DNA from 2 places in the Streptomyces sp. NPDC002446 genome. Region 2 is predicted to be linked to the other one. Evidence: riboswitches for the same ligand, from Rfam matches in the RefSeq annotation. Region 2 holds a riboswitch; the other holds the start of a gene.
What was found. A riboswitch is a leader RNA that binds a small molecule or an ion and turns the genes downstream of it on or off. The one in region 2 is predicted to bind ZMP and ZTP.

Region 1: another riboswitch for ZMP and ZTP. It lies ahead of ACWD6P_RS16915 (bifunctional 5,10-methylenetetrahydrofolate dehydrogenase/5,10-methenyltetrahydrofolate cyclohydrolase); the one in region 2 lies ahead of ACWD6P_RS13795 (serine hydroxymethyltransferase).

Annotation. Positions count from the first base shown of each region.
Region 1 is NZ_JBSFYC010000026.1:2,706-12,662, reverse strand. It holds gene ACWD6P_RS16935 (IclR family transcriptional regulator) at 110-913, opposite strand; gene ACWD6P_RS16930 (bifunctional 3-phenylpropionate/cinnamic acid dioxygenase ferredoxin subunit) at 1,082-1,402, shown strand; gene ACWD6P_RS16925 (NAD(P)/FAD-dependent oxidoreductase) at 1,399-2,607, shown strand; gene ACWD6P_RS16920 (SDR family NAD(P)-dependent oxidoreductase) at 2,567-3,385, opposite strand; gene ACWD6P_RS16915 (bifunctional 5,10-methylenetetrahydrofolate dehydrogenase/5,10-methenyltetrahydrofolate cyclohydrolase) at 3,485-4,339, opposite strand; ZMP/ZTP riboswitch at 4,361-4,449, opposite strand; gene ACWD6P_RS16910 (hypothetical protein) at 4,489-5,523, opposite strand; gene ACWD6P_RS16905 (hypothetical protein) at 5,686-6,003, shown strand; gene ACWD6P_RS16900 (SDR family oxidoreductase) at 6,037-6,801, opposite strand; gene ACWD6P_RS16895 (PPOX class F420-dependent oxidoreductase) at 7,033-7,452, shown strand; gene dacB (D-alanyl-D-alanine carboxypeptidase/D-alanyl-D-alanine endopeptidase) at 7,459-9,078, opposite strand; gene ACWD6P_RS16885 (hypothetical protein) at 9,178-9,555, opposite strand; gene ACWD6P_RS16880 (TetR/AcrR family transcriptional regulator) at 9,760-9,957, opposite strand, start outside.
Region 2 is NZ_JBSFYC010000019.1:25,191-35,147, reverse strand. It holds gene pdxR (MocR-like pyridoxine biosynthesis transcription factor PdxR) at 1-659, shown strand, start outside; gene cutA (divalent-cation tolerance protein CutA) at 798-1,130, shown strand; gene ACWD6P_RS13840 (NUDIX domain-containing protein) at 1,300-1,770, opposite strand; gene ACWD6P_RS13835 (helix-turn-helix domain-containing protein) at 1,774-2,490, opposite strand; gene ACWD6P_RS13830 (hypothetical protein) at 2,835-3,014, shown strand; gene ACWD6P_RS13825 (DUF4232 domain-containing protein) at 3,273-3,809, opposite strand; gene ACWD6P_RS13820 (GNAT family N-acetyltransferase) at 3,977-4,516, opposite strand; gene ACWD6P_RS13815 (hypothetical protein) at 4,551-5,075, opposite strand; gene ACWD6P_RS13810 (hypothetical protein) at 5,474-5,881, shown strand; gene ACWD6P_RS13805 (glutathionylspermidine synthase family protein) at 5,909-7,099, shown strand; gene rocD (ornithine--oxo-acid transaminase) at 7,209-8,447, opposite strand; ZMP/ZTP riboswitch at 8,636-8,726, shown strand; gene ACWD6P_RS13795 (serine hydroxymethyltransferase) at 8,766-9,957, shown strand, end outside.

The DNA.
Region 1 (9,957 bases), on a different contig from region 2:
CAAGAGGTAGGCCCCAGCTCTTCGCCAACGGCCCGGCACCGTCCAGGCACGGCCGCGGGGCCGGAACAAGCGCTCCGGCCCCGCATCCGTCCTTGCGCCCGTCAGCCGCTCAACAGGCGTACCCCATCCGCCGCGAGAGCTCCTCGGCCGCGGTGACGGTGCCCCTGACCACCTCCGGCAGCCGCTCCTCGTCCAGCCGGTAGGCGGGCACCGAGACGCTGATCGCCCCGATCACCGAGCCGTCGTGCGCCCGCACCGGCGCGGCGACCGCGCGCAGCCCGAGCTCCAGCTCCTCGACCGCGATCGCGAAACCCCGCTCGACGACCTCCGCGAGCTCCCGGCGCAACGCGGCCGCCGAGGTGACCGTCCGCTCGGTCAGCCGCGGCAACTTCCGCCCCAGGACCGCGTCCTGGACCGGAGCGGGCTGGTGGGCGAGCAGCGCCTTGCCGCTGGAGGTGGCGTGCAGCGGCGTACGCCGGCCGAGCCAGTTCTGCGCGGTGACCGAGGCCGGGCCGCGCGCCTGCATGATGTTGACCGCGGCATCGCTCTCCAGCACCGCGATGTTGACCGTCTCCCCCAGCTCGTCGGCGAGCCGCCGGCAGACCGCCGCGCCCTCCTGGGAGATGTCCAGCCGTACGGCCGCCGCGCCGGCCAGCCGCAGCACCCCGGCGCCGAGGAAGTACTTGCCGCGCTCCTGCTCCTGCCCGACCAGCCCGCGGCTCTCCAGCACCCCGAGGATCCGGAACGCGGTCGACTTGTGCACCCCCAGCTCGTCGGCGACCTCGGTCACCCCGGCCTCGCCCAGCCGCGCGAGGATCTCCAGCACGGTCACCGCCCGGTCCACCGACTGCACGGCGCTCACCGGCGCCTTCGACGGCCCGCCCGCCACCTGCTCCGCCACGATGTCCGTCATGAGCTGGATCTCACCACCCGGGAACCCGATCGCGGGTCCGATGTCGAACGACCGGCATGTGCGGGGATCGCTTGACGCATGCGCGCCCCGCCTGGATTCTGTTGCGCATAGCGCTTCATCGTGCGCAAAGCGAAACTCGATGATACCGAACAGTAACAGGGGGGTCCCGTGATTCCTGTCTGCCACCTCGCCGATCTGCCCGCAGGCGAGTCCGTACGCATCGACACCGCACCTCCGATCGCCGTCTTCAACGCCGACGGGCAGCTCTACGCCATCGACGACACCTGCACCCACCAGGACGCCTCGCTCGCGGACGGCTGGCTGGAGGGGTGTCTGGTCGAATGCCCGCTGCACGCCGCTTCATTCGATCTCCGCACCGGAGCGCCCACCTGCCTGCCCGCACGCCGCGCCGTGCGCACCCACCCGGTGACCGTCGAGGACGGCATGGTCTACGTCCACCGCGCCGCCGAGGAGGGCACCGCCGCATGAACTCGGTCGCCGTCATCGGCGCTTCGCTGGCGGGGCTGTACGCCGCGCGGGCCCTGCGCGCCCAGGGGTTCGACGGCCGCCTGGTGATCGTCGGGGACGAGCGGCACCGCCCCTACGACCGGCCGCCGCTGTCCAAGGACTTCCTCACCGGTACCACCGGCCAGGACCGACTCGCCCTCGCCGACGCCGAGGAGATCGCCGAACTCGACGCCGAGTGGCTGCTGGGCACCCGGGCTACCGGCCTCGACACCGCCGCGGGCTCGGTGCTCCTCGAAGGCGGCCGGTCCCTGACCACCGACGGCGTGGTCATCGCCACCGGCGCCGCCCCGCGCCGGCTGCCCGGCCCCGCGCCCACCGGAGCACACCTGCTGCGCACCCTCGACGACGCCCAGGCGCTCCGCGCGGACCTCGCCCGCGGCCCGGCCAGGGTCGTGGTGATCGGCGCCGGCTTCATCGGCGCCGAGGTCGCCTCATCGTGCGCCGCCCTCGGCCATGACGTCACCGTCGTCGAAGCCGCGCCCCTCCCGCTCCTGCCCCAACTCGGCGACGAGATGGCCCGGATCTGCGCCGCGCTGCACGCGGACCACGGCGTCACCCTCGTCACCGGCACCGGCGTCGCCGCCCTGCACGGCGGCGGCGAAGGCCACCGCGTCACCGCGGTCGAACTGTCCGACGGCCGGCTGCTGCCCGCCGAGGTCGTGGTGGTCGGCATCGGCGTACGCCCGAACACCGCCTGGCTCCAGACCTCCGGACTGCCGCTCGACGACGGCGTACGCTGCGACGCCGGCTGTGTCACCGCACTCCCCAACATCGTGGCCGTCGGGGACGTCGCCAGGGTGGACGGCACCCGCGCCGAACACTGGACCAGCGCGACCGAACAGGCCGCGGTGGCCGCCCGGAACCTCCTGGCCGGCCGCACCGTCGCCACCCATGACGCCCTGCCCTACTTCTGGTCCGACCAGTACGGCGTACGCATCCAGTTCGCCGGCCGGCGCGGGCCCGCCGACACCCCGCGCATCCTCGAAGGCTCCCCCGACGACCGCAGCTTCCTCGTCCGCTACGAACGCGACGGGCGGCCCACCGCCGTCCTCGCCCTCAACCGCCCCCGCCCCTTCATGCGGCAGCGCCGCGAACTCGCCCGCGCCGCACCGCCCTCCGGCGGCCTCACTCCGCCCCGCCACCCCGCGGTTCGAGGCGGAAGCTGAACGCCGCGCCGCCGGTGTCGACGGCCGTCGCGCCGCCGTCGACGGTGAGGACCGCGCCGTTGACGAAGGACGCGGCCGGGGACAGCAGCCAGTTGACAGCCTCGGCGACCTCCCGCGGCTCACCGGGACGTCCGGCGGGCAGGAGCCGGGTGGCCTCCTCGTACGCGGCGTCCACACCGCCCGCGAGGCCGGACTCCTCGGCGAACCGGGCCATCCGCCGGTCGGCCATTTCGGTGCGCACCCAGCTGGGGCAGACGATGTTGGCGCGGAGCCCGTCGCGGCCGTAGTCGACGGCGAGGGAGCGGCAGAGCTGGAGCAGCGCCGCCTTGGACGCGGCATAGGCGGCGTTGCCGTTGCCGTTGCGCAGGGCGGAGACCGAGGCGACCGCGACGACCGAGCCGCGCGCCGCCAACAGGTGCGGCAGGGCGGCGCGTTGGAGGAGGAAGGGGCCGGTGACATTGGTGGTCATGACGGCCTCCCAGTCCTCGATCGACAGGTCGCCGACGGAGCCGCTGCGGGCGATGCCGGCGTTGAGGACCAGCCCGTCGAGCCGGCCGTACGCCGCCACGGCGGCATCGACGAGGCCCTGGACGGCCTCGGGGTCGGCGGTGTCCGAGGGATGGGCCAGCGCGCCGGTCTCCTCGGCGAGGCGGTGCAGCGGTTCGGGCCGGCGGCCGGAGATCACCACCTGATGGCCGGCCGCCCGCAGCAGCCGGGCCGTCGCGGCGCCGATGCCCGTACCGCCGCCCGTCACGATGACAACGCGCTGTTCCGCCATGGCCGTTCCGCCTCCGGATGCTGATCGCTCGGTCCTCCCGCGATCATACGGACGGCAGGCACCGCACGGCCGCCCGCTTCCGGCCGCAATGGCGCCCCGTCAGACCGCCTGCAGCTGACGGGTCGCGGCCTCGACGGTCTGGGTCAGCAGGGTGGCGATCGTCATCGGGCCGACACCGCCGGGGACCGGGGTGATCAGGGAGGCCCGGGCGCTCGCCGAGTCGAAGTCCACATCGCCCACGTTGCCGGGGTTGGAGCCGGCGTCGATGACGACGGCGCCGGGCTTGATGTGTTCGCCGGTGAGGAGGCGGGGCCGGCCGACGGCGGCGACGAGGATGTCGGCCTGCCGGGTGATCGACGCCAGGTCGGCGGTGCGGGAGTGGCAGTAGCTGACGGTGGCGTTGCGGCCGAGCAGCAGCATCCCGACGGGCTTGCCGAGGATCGCGCTGCGGCCGACCACGACGGCGTGCTTGCCGGCCAGTTCGACCTCGTAGTGGTCGAGGAGCCGGAGGATGCCGGCCGGCGTGCAGGAGGCGAAGCCGTCACCGCCGAAGCTCATGGTGGCGAAGGAGTGGAAGGTGACGCCGTCGACGTCCTTCTCGGGGGCGATGGCCTCGAACGCGGCGCGCTCGTCGATGTGCGGGCCGACGGGGTGCTGGAGCAGGATGCCGTGGACCCCGGGGTCGTCGGAGAGCGCGGTGACGGTGTCGACCAGCTCCGCGGTCGTGGTCGTGGCGGGCAGGGCGACATGCCGCGACCGGATCCCGGCCTTCTCGCAGCGGGCGCGCTTCATACGGACGTACATCGCCGAGGCGGGGTCGTCGCCGACGAGCACGGTGGCCAGGGTGGGGGTCTGTCCGGTCTGCCGGGTGAGGGCCGCCGCGCGTTCCGCGGCCTGTTCGACGATGCTGCGGGCCAGTGCGCTGCCGTCCATGAGGCGGGCGGTCTGGGACATCGGATGCTCCTGAGCGTCGTGACGGATCGCCCAGGCGCGCGGCACTGGCCTCGTATGGCCGGGCCGCTCCCCGGTGGTACTCCACCCAAGCGCCAGTCACGGCCCGCCGTCCACTGTAATCGACGCCGGGATGCCCTTGAAGACCGGCGTCAGGCGCCCCCGTGTCCTGGTGCCGGGGTGGGCGTGGTGGCCTCCCATTGGCTGAGGATGCCGTCCCAGTCGTGCTGGGCGGTGGTGATGGCGCTGGCGTCCCATGTGGGAGCGGAGTGCTGCTGTTGCCCGTCGTACGCCTGGTAGTCCTGGTAGCCCTGGTACTCCTGATGGCTCCGGTAATCCGTGTGGTTCTGATAGCTCGGGTACGACTGCTGTCTCCAGGCTTCGTGCTCGTACTGGGGCTGCGACGGTCGCTCCCGCCAGGGCAGATGGGCGGTGTCGTGCTGCTGGGTGGGCGGGAGCGTGGCCATCCGGCGGTGGCGGCCCAACCGGTCCTGCGGCGGTGCCGGCGGGGCGGTCTGGCGGCCGTCGGCGGACAGCTGCTGGGCGCGGGCCACGAGGAACCGGACGTCGAGACCGAGTTCGGTGGCGAGGGCCGTGAGATCGACTCCGGTGTGCCAGCTGCTCATCAGGACCGCGTCGAGGGCGGGCGCCCAGGTCGGTTCGGTGACCTGCGCGGCGGCGGCCGGAGGCGGGGCGGCCGCGGGCGTCGGCGTGGGCGCGGTGGCGTGGCCCGCCGGGACCTGGCCGGGCGCCGCGGGCTGGCCCGGCGCGACGGGCTGGCCCGCGGGGTGGCCGGGCGCGACGGGCTGGCCCGCGGCGGGGTGGCCGGGTGCGGTGGGGTGGGCGGCGGCCTGCTGCGCGGCGGGCGGCTCCTGGGCGGGGGGCTGCTCGGGCACGGGAGGCTGCTCACGGGGCGGCGCGGGCTGGGACAGCAGGCTCTTGGCGACCGCGCGGGCGTCTTCCTTGCCCACCGTGCGGCGGGCCAGGCGCACTTCGCGTTCGTCCAGGCCGAGCAGGTCGGCCACCACCGCATCGCTGCCCACGGTCACGGCGAAGGCGGCCAGGGTCCGCGAGCGGCGGACCTCGGCCTCGTCGAGGAGTCCCTGCGTCCGGCGGACCTCGTCATCGCTGCTGCAAAACGCCTGTGCGAGTACCGCATGGCGCTCCCACAACTCCCTCGGTTCCATGACTGCGACAACGTTCCTTCGTCCGGATTGGTCTGCTTCCCGGCAATAGATCACTGCATGGGGTGATATTCGAGGGTGTTCCGCCCCTGTGTCCAGGACGCATGTGCGGGGAGCCGCAAAAATACGCAGTGACCCCAAGCGGGCAGACTCGTTTCAACGGCCATGAGCGCTCCTACCTCCGGCACCGTCGCAGGTCATGGACAGACGTCCCTCCCCCACCCCGGATCCACGCCTCGGTGGATCACCGCCGAGGTCGTCCGGCAGACTCCGCTGTACGCGACGCTGGCGCGGCTCTGGACGGAGCGCGCCGCCACCGTGCCCGGGGTCGCCGACCCGGAGTGGCAGCGGCTGATCTCGTACCACTGCCTGATGGAGGAGACCGAGGCCGCCCTCGCCGCCCTCCGGCCGCACCGGGCCCCCGATGTGCTCCCCGCACGCAAGCCGGTCCCGGCCGCCCGTCCGGCTCGCCTGGACTCCTGAGGGCACCGGTGCGGCCGGCGGCCCCTGCCGGTGTCAGCGCAGGGTGTACCCCCCGTCCGGGTAGAGGGTCGAGCCGGTCATGTACCGGTTGGTGAAGAGGAACAGCACGGCATGTGCGATCTCGTCCTCGGTGCCGAGCCGGTGCAGCAGGGTGTCCCTGCGGTACTGCGCGAAGGCCGCCTCTCGCTCCTGCGCCGGGCGCTGCGCCCAGAGGTTGCCGTCCACGGTGCCCGGCGAGACCACGTTGACGCGTACGGGCGCGAGCTCGACCGCCAGCCCCCGGCCGAGCCCCTCGATGGCGGCGTTGCAGGCGGCGTAGGCGGGTGCGGGCGCCGGAGGGCGGGCCCCCGCGGCCCCGGACATCAGCACCACCGAGCCGTCCTCCGACAGCAGCGGGGCGGCATGCTTGGCCACGTGGTACTGCCCCCAGAACTTGGAGGTGAAGGGGCTTGCCGCATCGGCGTCGCTCAACTGCAGCATCGGGCCGACCCGATAGGACGCGGCAGAGGTGAAGACATGGTCCACGGCGTCGAGTCCGGCGAAGAAGCCGGCCACGGACTCGGGGTCGGTGACGTCCACCGTCCGCCAGCGGGCGGTCTCCCCCAGCTCCCGGGCGGCGGCCGCCAGCCTGGCCGGTGTACGGCCGCCCAGCACGACCTGAGCCCCGGCCGCGGTCGCCTGATGGGCGACGCGTAATCCGATGCCCGAGGCTCCGCCGATGAGGACGACGACCCGGTCGCGCAGATCGCCCGGCGGGGTGGGAGCGTGCGCGTCGGGGGTGGTGGGCGGGAGCGGCATCGGGCACCTCACAGCGTTTCGGGGATCCGGCCGGCCGCGGAACGATCGGAACCCGGCCCGCCGAAAACATGATCATGAAGTCCGAACACCGCCTGCCTCCGGAACATTCCGGCGCCGCTCCGCCATGATTCCGCCAGAAGCCGGGGCACGCGCACGCTCGTCCCGGACGGCCACGGCAATGTGCCCGACGACGTGCTCAGCACGGCCACGAACCGACCGGAGGTGCCCCGTATGTCGAAACCACCGCTTCCCGACGCCGCCCTCGCCATGCTGGCCAAGGCCAACCCCGCCGTGATCACCACGCTGCGGCCCGACGGGCAGCCGGTGTCCACGGCCACCTGGTACCTCTGGGACGACGGCCGGGTGCTGGTCAACATGGACGAGGGCCGTAAGCGGCTGGAGCATCTGCGCAACGATCCCCGGGTCACGCTCACCGTGCTCGACGAGGGCAACTGGTACACTCACCTCAGCCTCATCGGCCGGGTCGGCGAACTCCGTGACGACGAGGAGCTGGCCGCCATCGACCGGCTGGCCCGGCACTACCTCGGGCGCCCGTACCCGCAGCGGGACCGCCGCCGGGTCAGCGCCTGGATCGAGATCGACCGCTGGCACGGCTGGGGCAGCCTGAAGGACAGCGACCAGGCGGGGTGAGCGGGGTCAGCGGCCGGCCGGTGGGCGGGTCTGCTGCAGAGCGGCCGCGACATTCGCCACGTCGTTCTCCATGGCCAGGACGCCGTTGATGTCCGGGCCGGCCGTCGAGGCGCCGTTCACGCCGGCGAAGAACACGTCGAAGCGGTCCTTGCCCGTCTCCAGGTAGCCGGCCGTGGTCTCGGCGCCCACCGCGATCCGGTCGTTGAGCGCGTCGCCCCCTGCCACCGTGCCGGTCTTGGCGAAGACCCTGCCGCGTGCCGGGCAGTCACGGCAGTTGTCCGCCAGGGACCCGTCGACGCCCAGGATGGGCAGGGCGGCACGGAAGCGCCGGGCCTCGCCGGTGCGCTGCCAGTACGTCAGAAGCTGTGCCACGGCCCGTGGTGTGGTCCGGTCGACCGGATTCCCGCCCCGGCCGTCGGCGAGCTGAACGGCCCTGTGGTCCACGTTCGCGCGGTCCAGGAACGCGGTGAGCACCGGGAATCCGGCCTCGCAGTCGGTCTTCCCCCTGCTCGTGGCCATCAGGCAGATCGCGAGGTTCGCCCCGAGGTTGTGGCTCACCTTGAAGATGAGCTCGGCGTAGTCGGCGTACGGCGGGGAGGTGTAACGGGCCACGGCGGGTGCGCCCTGGTAGGAGCGTGACAGCCGGGCGGCGGGGTTGGGGCCGACGGCGGGGGCACGGACCTCGACCCCGGCCCGCTTCAGCGCCTCGATCATCGCGGTCCGGCCGAAGGCGTTCGGGTCCTTGACCGCCGACACCCGCAGGACGGGGGCGGAGCCGGCGGCGATGGTGCCGGACAGCGTGATCCGGGTGCCGTCGGCGGAGGCCTTGACGGCGATGTCGGTCGGTTCGTCCGCGGCGACGGTGCGCACGGAGGACGTGACCCGGTACGGCGCGACCTTCGGGCGTACCTCCAGGCCGGCCGGTGCGCCCGCGCCGCTGCCGGGGGAGGTGAGCAGGTCGATGACGTTGTCGTTGATGATCAGCGGTGTGGGCGTCGGGCGGAGCTGCGAGTCCGGGGTGAACAGCCGTGCGTCGATGACCACATCGCCGTCGACCCGCCGGATCCCCGCGGCACGCACCTGCCGGGCGAGCTGGTCGAGGCCGGCCAGCGGGTTCTGCGGGGTGAGGGTGGCTCCGGGGATGTCGTTGGCGTAGGTGTGGTCGATGGTGGTGTAGGCGACGGTGCCGTTCTGGCGCGTTCTGCCGCCGAGGGTCAGGTCCCCCTGCGCGACCAGATCGAGGTCGCCCTGGAGGGTCGCGTTCCGGCGCTTGCCGACGGCGTACACCGGGGTGACGAAGCGGTGGTCGCTGCCCAGGGTGTCCCAAGCGCCGCTGACGCCGAAGAGTTTGGCCACTGAGCCGGGGATGAAGAACTGGTCGGCGTTACGGGACTGCGTCACCTTCCCCGTCTGCGGGTTCTGCTGGAACAGGCCCCATTGGGCGTGCCGGTACTCCGGCTTCTGCATGATCGCGGTGATGCGCGGATCGAGGGCGTCCGAGGGAGCCGTGCGGGACGGCGGCGCCGCCTGGACGAGGCCGGCGACGGCCGTGGCGGCGGCCGCGATCAGGGCCAGGGCACGGGCGGTGCGCCGGCGGTTCCTCCTGCGCGTGACGGATGCTGACATGCGGACTCCAGGGCCGCGCCCAGGGCGACGAGGGATGTCACACGGCAGTGGGCCCGGGAGGAAGCCCCCGGGCCCGCTGGGTGAACTGCCTGATGGGTGTCAGAGGAGACCGAGCAGGCCGAGACCGAGCAGACCCGCTCTGCCGAGGCCGTAGGGGAAGCCGTAGCCGTTATGGCGGATGATCTTGTCGTAGCCGTCGCGGTGGTCACCGTCACGGACCTTCTGGTCCTTGGTGAACTTCTGACCCTTGTTGCCGCTGTGGCCCTTGTGGCTCTTGCTGGCGTCGTGGCCCTTGCTGGCGTCGTGGCCGCTGCCGGCGTCGTGGCCCTTACTGCCGCAGCGGTGCGCGTCACACACGGCGTTCTGCGTGTTGCTGGGGGCCGCGGTCGCTGCGGTGGCGGCGCCTGCCGTCGGCACGACCAGGGCGGCCGCGGTCAGACCGGCCACTGCGAGGCCGCGAGGGAGCGAACGGAGCATGTTTCCACCTTCAGTCGAATCTGCAGAAAAGGAATATCCTCTGCAAAGGCGACGTTAGAGTGGCTTTTTCCCTCTCAGCCCAACGACCCGCCGCGGTGTCACTGGAACGCAGCAGGAACTGCAACAGCCCGCGCCACGGTCCCACCCGCCGACCGGCGATCCCGCCAGCCGGCGCGGCCGGTTAACCCCTTCCGCCCCACCCGTTCACCCGTCCGCCGCGCCGCCCGTCGCCCCGTCCGCCCCGCCCTGCGGCATGCTCTCCAGCAGGCTCCCCAGCGCTCCCACGACGAGCGCGCAGACCGCGTCGGGATCGGCGCTCGCCAGCGGCTCCTTGCCGACGACCACACGCATCAAGCCAATTCCCAGCAGCCAGGACAGCGCCAGATCGGCGCGGAGGGCGCC
Region 2 (9,957 bases):
TCCCCACCGGCGTGCCGCTGCACCCCGACCGCCGCGCCGCCGCCGTCAACTGGGCCCGCACCAGCGGGGGTTACATCCTGGAGGACGACTACGACGGCGAGTTCCGCTACGACCGCCAGCCCGTCGGCGCGCTCCAGGGCCTCGACCCCGACCACGTCGTCTACCTGGGCACCGCCAGCAAGAGCCTCGCCCCCGCGCTGCGGCTCGCCTGGATGGTCCTGCCGGACCGCCTCATCGACCCGGTACTCGCGCTGAAAAGCGCCGGCGAATGGGCCTCCGGCGCGCTGGAGCAGCTCACCCTCGCCGAGTTCGTCTCCTCGGGCGCCTACGACCGGCATCTGCGCGGGATGCGGCTGCGCTACCGGCGCCGCCGCGACCAGCTCGTCGCGGCGCTGGCCGAGCGCGCCCCGCACGTCCATGTCTCCGGCATCGCCGCCGGCCTCCACGCCGTCCTGGAACTCCCGCCCGGCACCGAACGCTCCATCATCCAGGCCGCCCGCTGGCAGGGCCTGTCCCTCGAAGGCCTCACCCGCTTCCGCGCCCCCTCCTCCCCACCACCCCCACGCGATGCCCTCGTCGTCTCCTACGGCACCCCGCCCGACCACTCCTTCACGGGCGCCCTGGACGCATTGGTCAGGGCGCTGCCGCCGGGGGAGTAGGGGGTGGCGCTGTCGACGAACGACCGCCCTGCGTACGGTCGGCGGCTCAGTGCCACACAGGGACGAGCTGTGGTGGCCGCCTGTGTCAGGAATTCGTAGCTCCAGCGAACACCAACGGCCGACGGCTAGGCTCGCCGTATGGCTGACTTCCTCCAGGTGTCCACCGCGACGGAGACGCGCGAGCAGGCGGTAGAGCTGGCCCGTTCCGTGGTGACAGGTCGACTCGCTGCCGGGGCCCAGATCGTTGGCCCCGTGGTCACCGCCTTCTGGCATGAGGGTGAGTTCGGGACGGGCGAGGAGTGGCAACTCCTGTTCAAGAGCCGGGCTGACGGATACGCCGCGCTGGAGGCGCACCTCCTGGAACACCACCCGTGGAAGAACCCCGAGGTCTCGGCCGTGCCCCTCGTGGCCGGCTCGGATGCGTACCTCCGTTGGATCGCTGCGACCGTCGGGCCGGCCCTCGGCGAGTAAGTGTCAGGGGCGGGCCTTCTCCATGACCTCGGCGACCGCGGGCACCGTCCGGTGCTTGCCGAGCTGCCGCAGGACGGGTGCAAGCCGTCCCGGTGCGTGGCTGTGGTCGTACCGGTTGCGGACCGGTCGTCGTTGACCGGCAGCAGACAGCGGTTCTCGCCGCTGGCAGTTAGCCCAGATACGGAGTGGAACGGCTTTCTAGGAAGTGCTGAATCCGCAGCCGCTGTGTGTGGTGCATGGGGAGCGCATCGATTTCATCGGGTGCTACGAATCGAATTTCAGTGGACTCCGTAGAGATCGCCAGCGAGCCGCCTACTACACGCGCGGTGAAGCACACATTGAACTGCCGCCTCACCTCTCCGTTGCTGTACGCGATGATGTGGTGCGGATCTGTGTATGTGCCGACAAGCCCGGTGATCTCTACGTCCAGTCCCGTCTCTTCCTTGACTTCCCGTACGGCCGTTCCCGGCAGGGAATCTGTCATATCCATTCCGCCACCGGGGAGCGCCCACAGGCCGTTGTCGGTTCGCTGTTGCAGCAGAATGCGTCCTTCGCCATCCGTAACGACGGCCGATGCAGCGACGACCAGACTGTTCGGCCTGGGGGCGTCAGGGTCGTCGTAATACTCGGTCCGCACCACTGCTCATCCTCCCTGCATGGGTGTCGCCGTAGCCCATACGGCATCGAAACTCCCGGCGTAGCCGTCGAACATGCCCCCGTCGTCGTTGCGTCGGAGGTGCCACACGGGCGCAGCATAAGCATTCGCACCCCACACGTGGGCGTTCACCAGCATCTGGTCATCGGCCCGGTAGATGCTGTTGTAGAGGGTCGTTCCGTGTGTCCGTAGCTCGATTCCCGGCGTGCCGACGAGCGGCCGGTAGTGCAGGATTGCCAGTCGGCAGCGCGATTCGATGCCGTGGCCGAAATCCTCTTCCTGACCGCGCTGTTGAACGTTGATGCTGCCTGCATCGCCTACCGCAATCCGTACGCTGCACCCTTCAGTGGCGCGCTCGCGCAAGAGGTGGTTGAGGTGCGGGTACGCCTCATGCAGGAATACGGCCGCGTATACGAGTACATCGATGCGCTTCCGTGCCTGAGTGAAGAGATCGATGAACGTGGAAACGGGGAGGTCTGCCCGCTGGGGGTAGAGCGCGACCAGTTCGGGGCTGACGGCCCTTGCTGCGCGTGCCTGCCTCAGCTTTGGCCAGAGTGCAAACACGTCTTCTCCTATCGCCTCGGCGGCTCGTATGGCGGTTTCCCGGCGCGGCGTGCGCCCCAGGTTGACCCACCGTTCTACTGACTTGGGATCAACATCGACCTCCGCTGCCAGGCGCGCATGAGTCCAGCCGCCTGCCGCCATTGCGGCCCGAAGTCGTTCGTTCGGCACTCCGCCCCTCCCCGGACGCTCGTAGGGACGCTCTACCCGTCGCGGGACGTCCCTAAGTGTCCGTTGTCCGCGGTTCCGGCGTCCCCTGAGGGCCAGCGATGCTCGCGGACAGCAACGACCCCCGCGACGTGTTGCGTGCGTCCGGGCGAACGGCCGTCAACTATTGAGGAATTGACGAGATGAAAAGCGCTACAGCGAGGTTCTTCATCCCGCTGCTGCAACTGCTGTTTCCTGCGCGGGGCTGCCACCGGTCGGCCGGCGTGCTACCCGGCGAGAGGCGCGGGGACGCGCCGAGGTTCACCTTTCCCCGTGTCCCCGTGAGTCAGCCTGAGCTGCTGCGCGGCGAGGACTCGGCGCTGATCCGCCCGTACATCCTCACGCCCGAGGAACGGCGGGAACGTCGATTGCAGCGTGGGTGGCCGACGGCACTGTTGCTCGCCGCGTACGGGGTAGACGCCGGACCGCGCTGGATTCGCAGCGTGGAGGTGAGGGGCTGATGGCCCGTACCTGCCGCCCCGTTCATCTGTGGGAACCGGCATCGGTGCCGGAGCCCGAGCCGGTCGCCGGGTGCGATGTGTGCGTCGCCCTGGCCGGGCAGCGTACGGAGGCGCGCGCCGTCGGGGACAAGTCCAAGGCAATCGACTGCAATGTAGAGATGCGCCGTCACCCCCACCCGAAGCGGGGGCGGGGGTGAGGTCACGGCCTTGCGCCCAGGAATCCGCGCCGCACCCTCGCGGCGACGGCCGCCGACCGTCCTACTCCGCGATCTCCATCGGCGGACCCATCCAGATCGCGTCCTCGCAGATGCTCATCTGGGCCCGTCTGCCCGCCTCGTCCCGGGCCGTTATCGGCCGGCGGTCCCGGGGGTCGTGTGGTGCGGCGACGACGGCCGTGTCGTTGGTGACCAGGCAGCCGTCGGGCTGCATGGGCAGGTCGGAGTCCTTGTAGCGCAGCGCGGTCGTCACCGTGCCGCCGCGCCGCAGGTCGATGGGCACGGTCCGGCCGTGCCCCTGCGCGTCAGACTCGGGGCCCTTGCCGACATGGACCTCGAAGACCGGGAAGCCGCGGAAGACGCAGGGGCCCGGGCCCTTGTTGGCGATGGACAGGCGGGCGTTGCGGTGGGTGCTGTGCGGCTTCTTCTTCAGCAGGGTGAGCTTCCAGCGCAGGCTCTTCGTCGTGCAGTCGTCGTGCAGGGCCACCATCCGAGGCGAGCCGCAGCCGGCCAGTCCCAGGCCGAGGGCGATGGCCACAGCGAGCGCGGCCGCGGTGGCGGCGAGTGAACGTCGACGCACGACTCCCCCTGGTCGTTCCCTGGTCGTTCGGCAGAAGATTCCCTGTTCATAAGGAAGGGTTTCGGGGGGCTGGGGTTGCCTCCGCCGTCGCAGTGATCGATTCGGTTCGATTGGATTGGATTGGATTCGATGGGATTCGATTCGATTCGATTCCGGGCCGGGTGCGGCTACAGGTCCCGTACGAAGGACACCCGGTCCAGTCCCGGGCCGTCGTAGTCCGTGTGCACCGGTACGCCGTCGTCGTCGATCCGGTCTCCCGGTTCCAGGCGGAAGCCCATACGGGTGTGGTACGCGATGGAGTCGCGGTTGTTGGGGCTGGTGATGCAGCGGACCCGGGTGCGGCCGGCCTCCCGGGCGAGGGCGAAGAAGTGCTGGTAGAGGGCGCTGCCGACACCGCTCCTCTGGCCGTCCGGGCACACGCCGACGAAGTGGATGTAGGCCGTGCGCGGGTCGGTCTGGGACAGGAAGCCGATCAGGAAGGCGTGCAGGGTGCCGTCGGGGCGCTCGGCGAGGAAGCTGGTGTCGGCGAAGTGCTGCAGAAACAGGCGCGGGACCAGCAACTGCCGCTGCAGCGCGCCCGCTTCACCGCCCAGTCCGCCCCACCATCCGGCCAGTGCCACCTGGAGGCGCGGATGGTCCGACGCGGCAGGGTGACGCAGCGTCAGCTCGTCGGATATCGGGCCGGGCGCCGGGGTGTTCTCCGTCATGGCGGCAGCCTAGAGGGCCGTGCGGAACGCCCGGTCAGCCGTCGTCCTTCGCCGCTTCCGGCGCCCTGCCGGGCCAGACGGTGGTCACCACGGGCCAGATCAGGCTGTAGATGAGGATCTTCGTGAGCGGGTTGAGCCAGACGAGCAGCGGGGCGCCCTGGTCGAGGCCGCCGACCATTGCCACCAGCCCGAAGAGCAGGGCGGCGCTGAGGGTGTAGGCCAGCAGGAACCTGAACCAGGATTTCCAGGCGTCCGCGACGGCCGCGCGGCCGTGGAGTACCGGGCGCGGCGGAGCGGCGGGGCCGCCGAAGCGGCCGGCGAACTTCGCGTCGGCCCAGCGGACGGTGCGGTGGCCGTAGACCACGGTGATGCCGAGGTAGGCCGCCGACAGGCCGTGCCAGACGGTCGGCTCGGCGCCGTCCCGGATGCTGAGGACGGTGGCCGCCAGCAGTACGACGTCGATCAGCGGGACGCACAGCAGCAGTGCGCCGCCGAGGGCCGGCCGGCCGGCGGCGTAGCGGGCTGCCAGGCCGCCGGCGAGGAGGACCCAGAAGAGCACGTCGCAAGCGAGAACGAGGTGAAGGATGACGTGCCCCCTGGTGGCTGGTGACTGGTTGATCGCCATTGTGCGGGTGGCCCGGGGGCGGTGCCTCGGGCCTGCCGGTCCCGCCGATCCTGCCGGTGCCGGTCCGGGCGGCTGGCCCGGCGTCCGGGCGGCAGGCCGGGCGATCGGCCCGGTGATTGACAGGGCGACTGCCCGCCCGCAGTCGCTGCCGTGGCGCACCGCGAACGGTGGCACACAGCGGACGGGAGTGCGCAGATCCGCCCCAGGGCCGTGAGCCGACCGCAGTGGGACGAGTCGGAATCCGGACGGGGGCGTATCCGGGGCGAGGGGACCGGTTCTCTAGGCTGGCCTGGCTCACAAAGATGTCCGTCCACGGGGGAAGCGGGAAAGAGATGGCCGAAAAGGCACGTCGGCGGCTGCGGTCGAGCACGGTGATCCTGGGAGGCATGGGCGCGCTCGCCGCCGCCCTGACGTCCTGCGGCTCCGAGCCCGACAAGCGCTGCGTCGACCGCAACAGCTACGACACGCTCAAGGGCTACCGCATCGTCGACTCCAAGAACTGCTCGTCCCGCGGCGGCTCGTCCTCCGCGAGCGGCGGTTCGAGCGGCGGCGGGTACGGCACGAGCGGCCGGGGCGGCGGGACGGCCAAGCGGCCCGTCGACGGCCAGTGGTACTACGACCCGAGCAACAAGGGCGGCAAGTACGCCGACAGCGGCACCTTCAGCAAGAGCTCGGCCGTCAACCGCGGCGGCTTCGGCTGCTCGGGCTCGGGCGGTTCGCACGGCCGCATCGGCGGCTGAGCGAGCGGACGCGGACACCGCACGGCCATGGAACGCCACACCATCGAGCCCCGCCCCGGCTGGCAGCAGACCGTCGAGGCGCAGGGGCTGATCTACCCGCTCACCCGCTACCCGGACGACTCGCTGCGGCCGTACTGGGACGAGAGCGCGTACTACGAGTTCACCCTCCCCGAGGTCGAGGCCCTCGAAGAGGTCGTCGAGGAGCTGCACGGCATGTGCCTGGCCGCGGCCGCGCACATCGTCGAGCGGGGCCGCTTCGCCGACCTCGGCATCGACGACCCGCGCCTGGCCTCGCTGGTCGCCGAGTCCTGGCGCCGGCGCGCGGAACTCCCGTCCCTCTACGGGCGGTTCGATCTGCACTACGACGGCACCGGCCCGGCCAAGATGCTGGAGTACAACGCCGATACGCCGACCTCGCTGGTCGAGGCCGCCAGCCCGCAGTGGTTCTGGATGGAGGAGCGCTTCCCCGGCGCCGACCAGTGGAACTCGCTGCACGAGCGGCTGGTGGCGGCCTGGAAGCGGCAGGCCCCGCTGCTGCCGCCCGGCGCACCGCTGCACTTCGCGCACTCCGCGGGCGACGAGCTCGGCGAGGACCTGATGACCGTCGCCTATCTGGAGGAGACGGCGCAGCAGGCGGGACTGGAGACGGTCGCCATCTCGATGGAGGACATCGGCTGGGACCGGCTCGCGGGCCGCTTCGTCGACCAGCGGCTGCGCTTCATACGGGCCTGCTTCAAGCTCTATCCGTGGGAGTGGCTGGCCACCGACGACTTCGGCCCGCACGTCCTGGACACGCTCGACAACGGCGGCGGCACCGGCTCCACCCTGTGGATCGAGCCCGCCTGGAAGATGCTGCTCTCCAACAAGGCGCTGCTGGCGGTCCTGTGGGAGCTCTACCCCGGCCACCCGAACCTGCTGCCCGCCTACCTGGACGGCCCGCGCGAGCTGGCACGTACGAAGGGATACGTCGCCAAGCCGCTGCTCGGACGGGAGGGCGCAGGCGTCACGCTGCACGAGCCGGGTGCCGACCCGGTGCTGCGCGGCCCCGAGGACCCCTGCTGCTACCAGGAGCTGGCGCCGCTGCCGGACTTCGCCGGCAACCGGGTGGTCCTGGGCGCCTGGGTCGTCGAGGACGAGGCGGCGGGGCTGGGCATCCGCGAGTCCGCCGGGCCGGTCACGGACGAGTACGCGCGCTTCGTGCCCCATGTGATCCGCTGAGCCGCGCCGCCGCCCCCGCCGCGCCCGCATGGAGCAGCGAGCGGCCAGGACCTCCGTCGCCCGCCGGCCGCCCGCTGCACGTGCGCGGCACCGCCCGCCGTCCGTCCGGCTACCCCTCCAGCACCTCCCGCAGCTGGGCCAGCCCCCAGTCCAGGTCCTCCTTGCTGATCATTAGCGGCGGGGCGAGCCGGATCGTCGTGCCGTGGGTGTCCTTGACCAGCACCCCGCGCGCCATCAGCTGCTCGCAGACGTCCCGCCCGGTGCCGCGGGACGGGTTGATGTCCACGCCCGCCCACAGCCCCCGGCCGCGTACCGCGTCCACCGTGCCGTCGCCCACCAGCAGCCCCAGCTCGCTGTGCAGATGCCCGCCCAACTCCGCTGCCCGCTGCTGGAATTCGCCGGTCCGCAGCATCGCGATGACCTCCAGCGCCACCGCGCAGGCGAGCGGGTTCCCGCCGAACGTCGAGCCGTGCTCGCCGGGCGCGTAGACGCCGAGCACCTCGCGCGAGGAGACCACCGCCGACACCGGCACGACTCCGCCGCCCAGCGCCTTGCCCAGTACGTACATGTCGGGCACCACGCCCTCGTGCTCGCAGGCGAAGGTCCGGCCCGTCCGGCCCAGCCCCGACTGGATCTCGTCCGCGATGAACAGCACGTTCCGGCGGCGGGTCAGCTCCTGCACGCCCGCCAGATAGCCCGGCGGCGGCACCAGCACGCCCGCCTCGCCCTGGATCGGCTCCAGGAGGACGGCGACGGTGCGGTCGTCGATGGCCGCCTCCAGCGCCGCCAGGTCGCCGTAGGGGACGATCTCGAAGCCGGGGGTGTACGGGCCGAAGCCGGCGCGGGCCTCGGGGTCGGTGGAGAAGGAGACGATGGTCGTGGTGCGGCCGTGGAAGTTGTTCTCCGCGACGATGATCTTGGCCTGGCCGTCCGGGACGCCCTTGACCTGGTAGCCCCACTTGCGGGCCGTCTTCACGGCCGTCTCGACCGCCTCGGCGCCGGTGTTCATCGGTAGCACCAGCTCCATCCCGCACAGCTCGGCCAGCTCGGCGCAGAAGTCCGCGAACCGGTCGTGGTGGAAGGCGCGTGAGGTGAGCGTGACCCGCTCCAGCTGGGCCCTGGCGGCGTCCAGCAGACGGCGGTTGCCGTGCCCGAAGTTCAGCGCGGAGTACCCGGCGAGCAGGTCCAGATAGCGCCGGCCCGCCACGTCCGTCATCCAGGCGCCCTCGGCGGTGGCCACGACGACGGGGAGCGGGTGGTAGTTGTGCGCGCTGTGGGCTTCGGCGGCGGCGATGCTGCGTTCCGTGGACGTCACCGTGACTCCGTTTCGGTAGACCGTACGGGACATCCGGGTCATATGCCCCGAGGTGTCCCTCTATATTGCCGCGTGGGTGGTTTGCGCGGAAGGTGTGGGGGCGGGTGGAAGGTGTGGCGGCGGGCGGAAGATGTGGCGGTGGAAGGTGTGGCGGGCGGAACGTGTGGCGGCGGTCCGCGCGCTTCCGGCACCGGCGCGCAGGGCGGTTGTCTAGACTCAGCGGTGCGCATCGCGACTGGCGTACGGGGAATCGACCCCGAGGGAGCGGTGCGCGGACACCATCACGCGGTGCCGCCCGCCTGGGCACCCGGGACCCGACCGGAGAACCGATCGAGCGCCCCGGAGGACGCCATGTCACAGCCCCTCACGTCCCAGCCCCTCTCCCATCCCGCGCTGCACGCCGCCGACCCCGAACTGGCCGCTCTCGTCGGCGCAGAGGAGCAGCTCCAGGCCGACACCCTGCGGCTGATCCCCAGCGAGAACTACGTCTCCGCCGCCGTCCTGGAAGCCACCGGCACCGTCCTGCAGAACAAGTACAGCGAGGGGTACGCGGGCCGTCGCTACTACGAAGGCCAGCAGAACATCGACCGCGTCGAGACGCTGGCCGTCGAGCGCGCCAAGGCCGTCTTCGGCGTCGAACACGCCAACGTCCAGCCGTACTCCGGCTCGCCCGCCAACCTCGCCGCATACCTGGCCTTCGCCGAGCCCGGCGACACCGTGCTGGGCATGGCGCTGCCGATGGGCGGCCACCTCACCCACGGCTGGGGCGTCTCGGCGACCGGCACGTGGTTCCGCGGCGTCCAGTACGGCGTACGCGCCGACAGCGGGCTCATCGACTTCGACGAGGTGCGCGACCTCGCCCGCAAGGAACGCCCGAAGATCATCTTCTGTGGCGGTACGGCCGTCCCGCGCACCATCGACTTCGCCGCCTTCGGGGAGATCGCCCGCGAGACCGGCGCCGTGCTCGTCGCGGACATCGCCCACATCGCGGGCCTGATCGCGGGCGGCGCCCACCCGTCCCCCGTCCCGCACGCGGACGTGATCTCCACGACCACCCACAAGACCCTGCGCGGGCCGCGCGGCGCGATGCTGATGTCCCGGGCGAGCCACGCCAAGGCCCTCGACAAGGCCGTCTTCCCGGGCCTGCAGGGCGGCCCGCACAACCACACCACCGCCGCCATCGCGGTCGCCCTGCGCGAGGCCGCCGCGCCCGCCTTCCGGGACTACGCGCACGCCGTCGTCGCCAACGCCAGGGCGCTCGCCGAGGCGCTGCTGGCCCGCGGCTTCGACCTGGTCTCCGGCGGCACCGACAACCACCTGGTGCTGATCGACCTCACCTCGAAGGAGGTCCCCGGCAAGGTCGCCGCCAAGGCCCTGGACCGGGCCGGCATCGTCGTCAACTACAACACCGTCCCCTTCGACCCCCGCAAGCCCTTCGACCCCTCCGGCATCCGCATCGGCACCCCCTCCCTCACCTCCCGCGGGCTGGGTACGGACCGGATGCCGCAGGTCGCGGAGTGGATCGACCGGGGCGTACGGGCCG